Regions from separate parts of the Bacillus sp. M5A3_1b genome, predicted to be linked through region 2. Evidence: riboswitches for the same ligand, from Rfam matches in the RefSeq annotation. Region 2 holds a riboswitch; each other region holds the start of a gene.
What was found. Region 2 has a riboswitch for S-adenosylmethionine ahead of ACLBWW_RS12105 (bifunctional O-acetylhomoserine aminocarboxypropyltransferase/cysteine synthase). Riboswitches for the same ligand answer to the same signal wherever they lie in the genome.

Region 1 (2,270 bases), on a different contig from region 2:
CAAAAAGCAGTAGAAGCAACAAACAAAAAAGCTAGGGGGAAATAATATGAGTTTAACAAGTTTAAAAGACTATACTACATTACATAACGGTGTAAAAATGCCTTGGTTCGGTTTAGGTGTTTTTAAAGTAGAAGATGGTTCAGAAGTAATTGAGTCTGTAAAATCAGCAATAAAAAATGGCTACCGCAGCATCGATACTGCAGCAATCTATCAAAACGAAGAAGGCGTTGGACAAGCGATCCGTGAAGCAGGTGTTCCACGTGAAGAATTATTTATTACATCAAAAGTATGGAATAGCGATCAAGGATATGAAACAACACTTCAAGCATTTGAAACTACATTAGAAAAATTAGGTCTAGAATATTTAGATTTATATTTAGTACATTGGCCTGTAAAAGGGAAATATACTGAATCATGGAAAGCGTTAGAAAAACTTTATAAAGATGGCCGTGTTCGTGCTATCGGTGTGAGTAATTTCCACATTCACCACTTACAAGACGTATTTGAAATCGCTGAAATTAAGCCAATGGTCAATCAAGTGGAATACCACCCACGTTTAGCACAAGAAGAATTACACGCTTTCTGTAAAGAACATAACATCCAGCTTGAAGCTTGGTCACCATTAATGCAGGGACAACTATTGGATAACTCCACATTACAAGACATTGCGACAAAATATAATAAATCAACTGCACAAATTATTTTACGCTGGGATTTACAAAATGAAGTTGTAACAATCCCTAAATCTATTAAAGAACATCGCATTATTGAAAATGCAAATATATTCGATTTTGAATTAAGTGCTGATGACATGAAAGCAATTCAAGCTCTAAATGAAGATCGTCGCGTTGGTCCAGATCCAGATAACTTTAACTTCTAGTAGAAAAACCACTGCCATATGCAGTGGTTTTTCTCGTTAAATAAAACTGAAAATTTAAACTATATTTCAATTGGTTGACACTTCGTTATCCAAGGTGTAAGATTTTGAATTATCAAAGAAACACAAAAATTAATAAAATTTATTCGTTTACTCATTGTATCAAGAGAGGTGGAGGGACTGGCCCTTTGAAACCTCGGCAACAGGTTCATTTTGAATACTGTGCCACTTCCTGCAAGCATTGTGCTTGAAAGATAGAATGAGGGACTTCGTTTATATACGGGTGCATAACTTGTACGTAAAAATCCCTCTTTCTCAATATGAAAAGAGGGATTTTTTATTTTTCATTTCCCTCATCATCATCCAAACTTAATTATTTAGGAGGAAAATCAAATGAAAAAGAAGTTTGTACCCGGTATTGCATCAGTTGTAGGAGTAAGTATTTTATTAACTGGTTGCGGTAGTTATAAAAACGAAGCAAGCGGAGCAAATGCAAAAGACGAGGCGCCTAGTAAACAGGTTTTAAACTTATCTTCACCTACTGAAATACGAACAATGGATACAGCTCGTGCTACGGATACTGATTCTGGTCAAGTAATGAGAAACGTATTTGAAGGTTTGTATAATCTTGGTGAAGGTAACAAACCTGTCCCTGGCGTTGCGAAATCTCATGAAGTAAGTGGCGATAAAACGAAATACACATTCCACCTGCGAGATTCAAAATGGTCAAACGGCACTCCTGTCACAGCGAAAGATTTTGTCTTCGCTTGGCAAAGAGCTGTTGATCCAGCAACAGCCTCTGAATATGCATTTCTATTCTTTGATATTAAAAATGCAACAAAAATTAACAACAAAGAACTTCCAGCCGATCAACTTGGTGTAAAAGCAATTGATGACCATACGTTTGAGGTAGAATTAGAACGTCCTGTTCCGTACTTTATAAGCTTAACAGCGTTCCCAACATTTCTACCAATTAACGAGGAATTCTTTAAAGCACAAGGTGATAAGTATGCGTTAGAAGACAATACAATTTTGTACAACGGAGCTTTTACACTAAGCGATTGGAAGCATGAGCAAAGCTTTAAATTTAAGAAAAACCCTACCTATTGGGATAAAGATACTGTCAAACTGGAAGAAATCAATTTTAACGTCGTAAAAGAAAAATCTACAGAAGTAAATTTATTCGAGTCAAAACAATTAGATCGTATCAAACTAACATCTGACTTCGTTGATAAATATAAAAAGGATGCTAACTTTAAAGAACGGCCAAACGTAGGGGTACAGTTTCTACGTATGAATCAACAAAACAAAGTACTTCAAAACGTTTCTGCACGCCAAGCAATCGATCAAACAATTGATCGAAAATCCTTTGTAAATACGTTATTAAATGACG
Region 2 (2,270 bases):
ATCGGCATGTTCTTTGCCTCCGACTAGCGCTGCTTCTAAATCTGCAATAATATCAGAAACATCTTCTATACCAACCGATAAACGAATTAAATCTGATGTAACGCCAGCTAGACGCTGATCTTCAGCACTTAATTGTCTATGCGTTGTGCTAGCAGGATGTATAACACAAGTTCGTGCATCCGCTACATGCGTTACGAGAGTTGCTAGTTTTACATTTGCGATAAATTCTTTCGCTGCTTCTAATCCGCCCTTAATGCCGAATGTTAAAACACCACTAGCACCTTTTTTCAAATACGTTTGTGCTAACGAGTAATTTTCATTACTATCTAATCCCGGATAATTCACCCATTCAATACGTTCATGGTTAGCAAGCCACTTAGCAACTGCGAGAGCATTTTCACTATGACGCTCCATTCTTAAATGCAACGTTTCTAAGCCGATATTGCTAATATACGCATTAAATGGGCTCATACAGTTTCCGTAGTCTCTTAATAATTGAACACGCGCCTTCACAATATAAGCTGCTGCACCAAAATTTTGAACGTAACTTACGCCGTGATAACTTGGATCCGGTTCAACAAGTTCAGGATATTTCCCATTTGTCCAATCGAAGTTCCCTCCGTCAATAACAATGCCGCCTAAAGAGCTTGCATGACCATCAATATATTTCGTCGTAGAATGAACGATAATATTTGCTCCGTGCTCAAATGCTTGGCATAAATAAGGAGTTGCTAATGTATTATCCACAATAAAAGGTACTTCTAACTCTTTCGCTGCATCTGAAAATTCTTTGAAATTTAAAACGTTCATCGCTGGATTTCCTAACGACTCTGCATAAACAAGTTTCGTCTTATCATTAGCAAGGGCCACAATTTCATCAGCACTTAAATTCGGATTAAAGAACGTAACGTCAATACCAAGCTTACGCAAACTCACTCCAAATAAATTAAACGTTCCGCCATAAACTGTGGAAGAACAAAGCAAGTGGTCTCCGCTACTACAAATATTTAAAACGGCAAGCATAATAGCAGCCTGCCCAGAAGCCGTTGCAACAGCTCCTACACCACCCTCTAAATCCGCTAACTTTTGCTCAAATGCAGCTAAAGTAGGATTTCCAATACGCGTATATATATATCCTTCTGCCTCTAAATTAAATAGCGCTGCTAAATCATCTGAAGTATCGTATTTATACGTTGTACTTTGATAAAGTGGCAAAACACGCGGTTCACCATTTTTTGGTGTATAGCCACCTTGCACACAAATTGTTCCTTTTCCCCATGATTCTCCCATCTCTCATTCTCCTTTCTTTTATACAAAATAAAAAAACTGCTCCTTTCCTGAAAACAAGAAAGGAGCAGTTTGAAAACACGCTCTAAAGGCTCTTTCTTATCTTTCAGGATTATTACCTGCAGGATTTGGCACAATTCCGTTATACGGCTGTTGCCAAGGTTTCATCGGGCCTGTCCCTCCACCTTTTCTTGATAAGACTATGCAATTACCGTTGATTTTATAGCAATAATTTCCTAATGTCAATCAGTTTTTCTGAATGTTCTAAATTAAATACAAAGAATTTGACATGCATAACAAAAGAAATATATTCCATATTCATTTGAAAAAGACCTTTTAAAACCCTCGATTACTATATAAAATTAAGTAAGTAGTTTAACTGTATAACATTTCAAATTCTCACAAGACCTCAATATATTGAATAAGCCAACCTCTCAAAAAGATACTATACATATTCATTTCGCAGGAGCATATTGAATCCTTTCAACATTAAAGCTTACATAACGGAGGTATAACATGACAAATACAAAGGACATGCACTATATACTCGTCCTATACGGCATTCTTTTAGGCTCTATAGTAGGAGCTACAGTCTGGCTATTTTTAGTTACAATAAATATCGGCATTCACTTTATTTGGGGATACTTACCTACTATTTTCGCTTCTCCCCCGTATTACACTATTTGCGTCACAACTATCGGTGGTATTCTCGTTGGTTTAACTCAAAAGTATTTCGGTACATATCCACGTCTTATGCCAGAAGTGATGGGTGAATATAAAAAAACAGGTAGAATTGAATACCGTTTTGTACATAAAGCTACTTTAACTGCGATTATCGTTTTAATATTTGGAGCTAGCTTAGGTCCCGAAGCAGCACTTGTTGGAATTATCGGTGGACTTTGTACATGGGTAGGGGATCGCTTTACATTTGCCTTAAAAGGAATGAATGAACTAACAGAGGTTGGAATTGGCGCTACTTTAAG
Region 3 (2,270 bases), on a different contig from region 2:
TACGTACCCCAATCAGAAATATTAAGTGAAGCAGATGTTTTCATTACACATGGTGGTATGAATAGCGTACACGATGCCATTTATTTTAATGTCCCATTTGTTATAATTCCACACGATAAAGACCAGCCAATGATAGCGCAAAGATTAACTGAACTTGAAGCCGCACATCGGTTATTGAAAGAGAATGTTAATGTGCAAACTTTAAATGAAGCGGTAACAGACGTTCTTTCAAATGAAAAATATAAACATGGTATACGAAAACTGAATGATAGTTTTTTAGAATGTGGTGGTACTAAAGAAGCAATTGCAGTGATTACATCTCTTTTAAATAAATAGTTTAGACAATATAAAAGCATAGAGGCACTACCTTTATGCTTTTATATTATTATACTGCAAACTGCACAGCAGTATTTGCATGTAAAAAAGCGGTATCAAAAACAGGTACAGTAAGGTCGTTTTGGGAAATGAGCAATGGTATTTCAGTGCAGCCTAGCAATATACCTTCTGCGCCATTTTGAATTAATGAGTTTGTAATTTGTAATAGCTTTTCTTTTGATGTTTCTGAAATAATTCCTTTACTTAATTCATTTAAAATAACATGATGAATAAAATTTCTTTCCTCTTTATTTGGAATAATTGTCTCAATGTTATAGTTCGCTAGACGTGATTTATAGAAGTCTTGTTCCATCGTTTGTTTCGTACCTAATAGTCCGATCCGTTTTATATTCTGCTCTACCATTTCTTTAGCACTTACATCACCAATATGAAGAAGTGGAATAGATATTGCCTGTTCTACTTCTTCAGCAAATAAATGTACCGTATTGGAACACATTAATAAACATTCAGCCCCGGACTTTTCAACCTTTTTTGCAACTGTGACTAATTCGTTTTTCACTTCTTCGTATTGATGATTTTGTAATAAAGTAGTTACTTCACCAAAGTCCATGCTATATAAAACAAGCTTCGCATTTTGATCGTATTGAGAGAGTGTAAGTGTATTAATATGTTTATAGTATAACGATGTAGCTTCCCAACTTAGTCCACCAATTAAACCGATTACTTTCATCGTACATTCCTCCCGTTACTATTTTGAATTCATTATTTCATAATTCCGATAAGAATACAATGATTTAAATGTACCGTTAAACGAAAAATAAAAAATAATTAGAAAAGTGTTGAAATTTACACTTATTAATGCCATAATACAAATTACAAATTAATACTTATCCAGAGAGGTGGAGGGAACGGCCCTATGAAACCTCAGCAACCCCTATATAACTTTATAGGAAGGTGCTAATTCCGCAGAGGACACGACGTGTTTTTTGGAAGATAAGAGGATTCTTGAACGTGAAGAAAATGACCTCTTATGTAAGGGGTCATTTTTTGTTGTATAGAAAGGGAGTGTCGATGCATAATTCATTTTCAAAATAAATATAGAGTAATAAAAGTTGACTAATACGGGAGGGGAATTGTAATGAACAAATTATCAACAAAGTTAGTAGTAGCAATCGGAATTGGAGCAGCATTATACGGGATATTAGGGCTTTGGGGATTTTCTATTGCACCAAATACATTTATTAAACCTGCATTAGCTATTTTAACCGTTTTTGGAGCGTTATTTGGTCCAGTGGCAGGACTGTTAATAGGACTTATCGGTCATACCGTAACAGATACAATCGCTGGATGGGGTATTTGGTGGGGGTGGGTTATTAGTTCAGGCATTATCGGCTTTGCAATGGGACTCATTCAAAAAAGAGTTAGCTTTAGTGTGAAAAACGGGACGTATAATAAGCGGGATATTTCTTATTTAGCCATTACTGGGTTAATTGGTATTGTCATTGCTATTATATTTGCTGGGGCATTCGATGTTATTGTCATGGGAGAACCATTTGACAAAATTGTTATACAAGTATTAGGAGCGACAATTGCGGATGTTATTGTATTTTTAGTTCTTGGATTGCCAATTACAATAGGTCTAGCTAAATCTAATAAGAAACATACACATTTAAAAATTGAAAAGTAGGGATGTTAACATGCAACCAATCATTTCTTTTGAACAATTCAGTTTTCAATATGAACATGCTGCGCAGCCTACTGTAAAAGACATTACATTTCATATATACCCTGGAGAAAAAGTACTAATCGCTGGACGAAGTGGTTCAGGGAAGTCAACGTTAGCTCATTGTATAAATGGGCTAATCCCCTTTTCTTATGAAGGGATTAGTACTGGTAATATTTTAATTGCCGGAGAAGACCCGAGGAAAGAGAGT

Region 1: linked by a shared signal. The riboswitch ahead of ACLBWW_RS25620 (peptide ABC transporter substrate-binding protein) and the one ahead of ACLBWW_RS12105 (bifunctional O-acetylhomoserine aminocarboxypropyltransferase/cysteine synthase) in region 2 are both predicted to bind S-adenosylmethionine.
Region 3: linked by a shared signal. The riboswitch ahead of ACLBWW_RS12575 (ECF-type riboflavin transporter substrate-binding protein) and the one ahead of ACLBWW_RS12105 (bifunctional O-acetylhomoserine aminocarboxypropyltransferase/cysteine synthase) in region 2 are both predicted to bind S-adenosylmethionine.

The regions. Positions count from the first base shown of each region.
Region 1 is NZ_JBKEZY010000013.1:57,319-59,588, forward strand. It holds gene proC (pyrroline-5-carboxylate reductase) at 1-45, shown strand, start outside; gene ACLBWW_RS25615 (aldo/keto reductase) at 47-880, shown strand; SAM riboswitch class I at 1,034-1,138, shown strand; gene ACLBWW_RS25620 (peptide ABC transporter substrate-binding protein) at 1,271-2,270, shown strand, end outside.
Region 2 is NZ_JBKEZY010000003.1:480,237-482,506, forward strand. It holds gene ACLBWW_RS12105 (bifunctional O-acetylhomoserine aminocarboxypropyltransferase/cysteine synthase) at 1-1,290, opposite strand, end outside; gene metA (homoserine O-acetyltransferase MetA) at 1-8, opposite strand, end outside; SAM riboswitch class I at 1,384-1,488, opposite strand; gene ACLBWW_RS12110 (chloride channel protein) at 1,804-2,270, shown strand, end outside.
Region 3 is NZ_JBKEZY010000004.1:8,549-10,818, forward strand. It holds gene ACLBWW_RS12565 (macrolide family glycosyltransferase) at 1-336, shown strand, start outside; gene ACLBWW_RS12570 (aspartate/glutamate racemase family protein) at 386-1,066, opposite strand; SAM riboswitch class I at 1,221-1,336, shown strand; gene ACLBWW_RS12575 (ECF-type riboflavin transporter substrate-binding protein) at 1,475-2,023, shown strand; gene ACLBWW_RS12580 (ABC transporter ATP-binding protein) at 2,034-2,270, shown strand, end outside.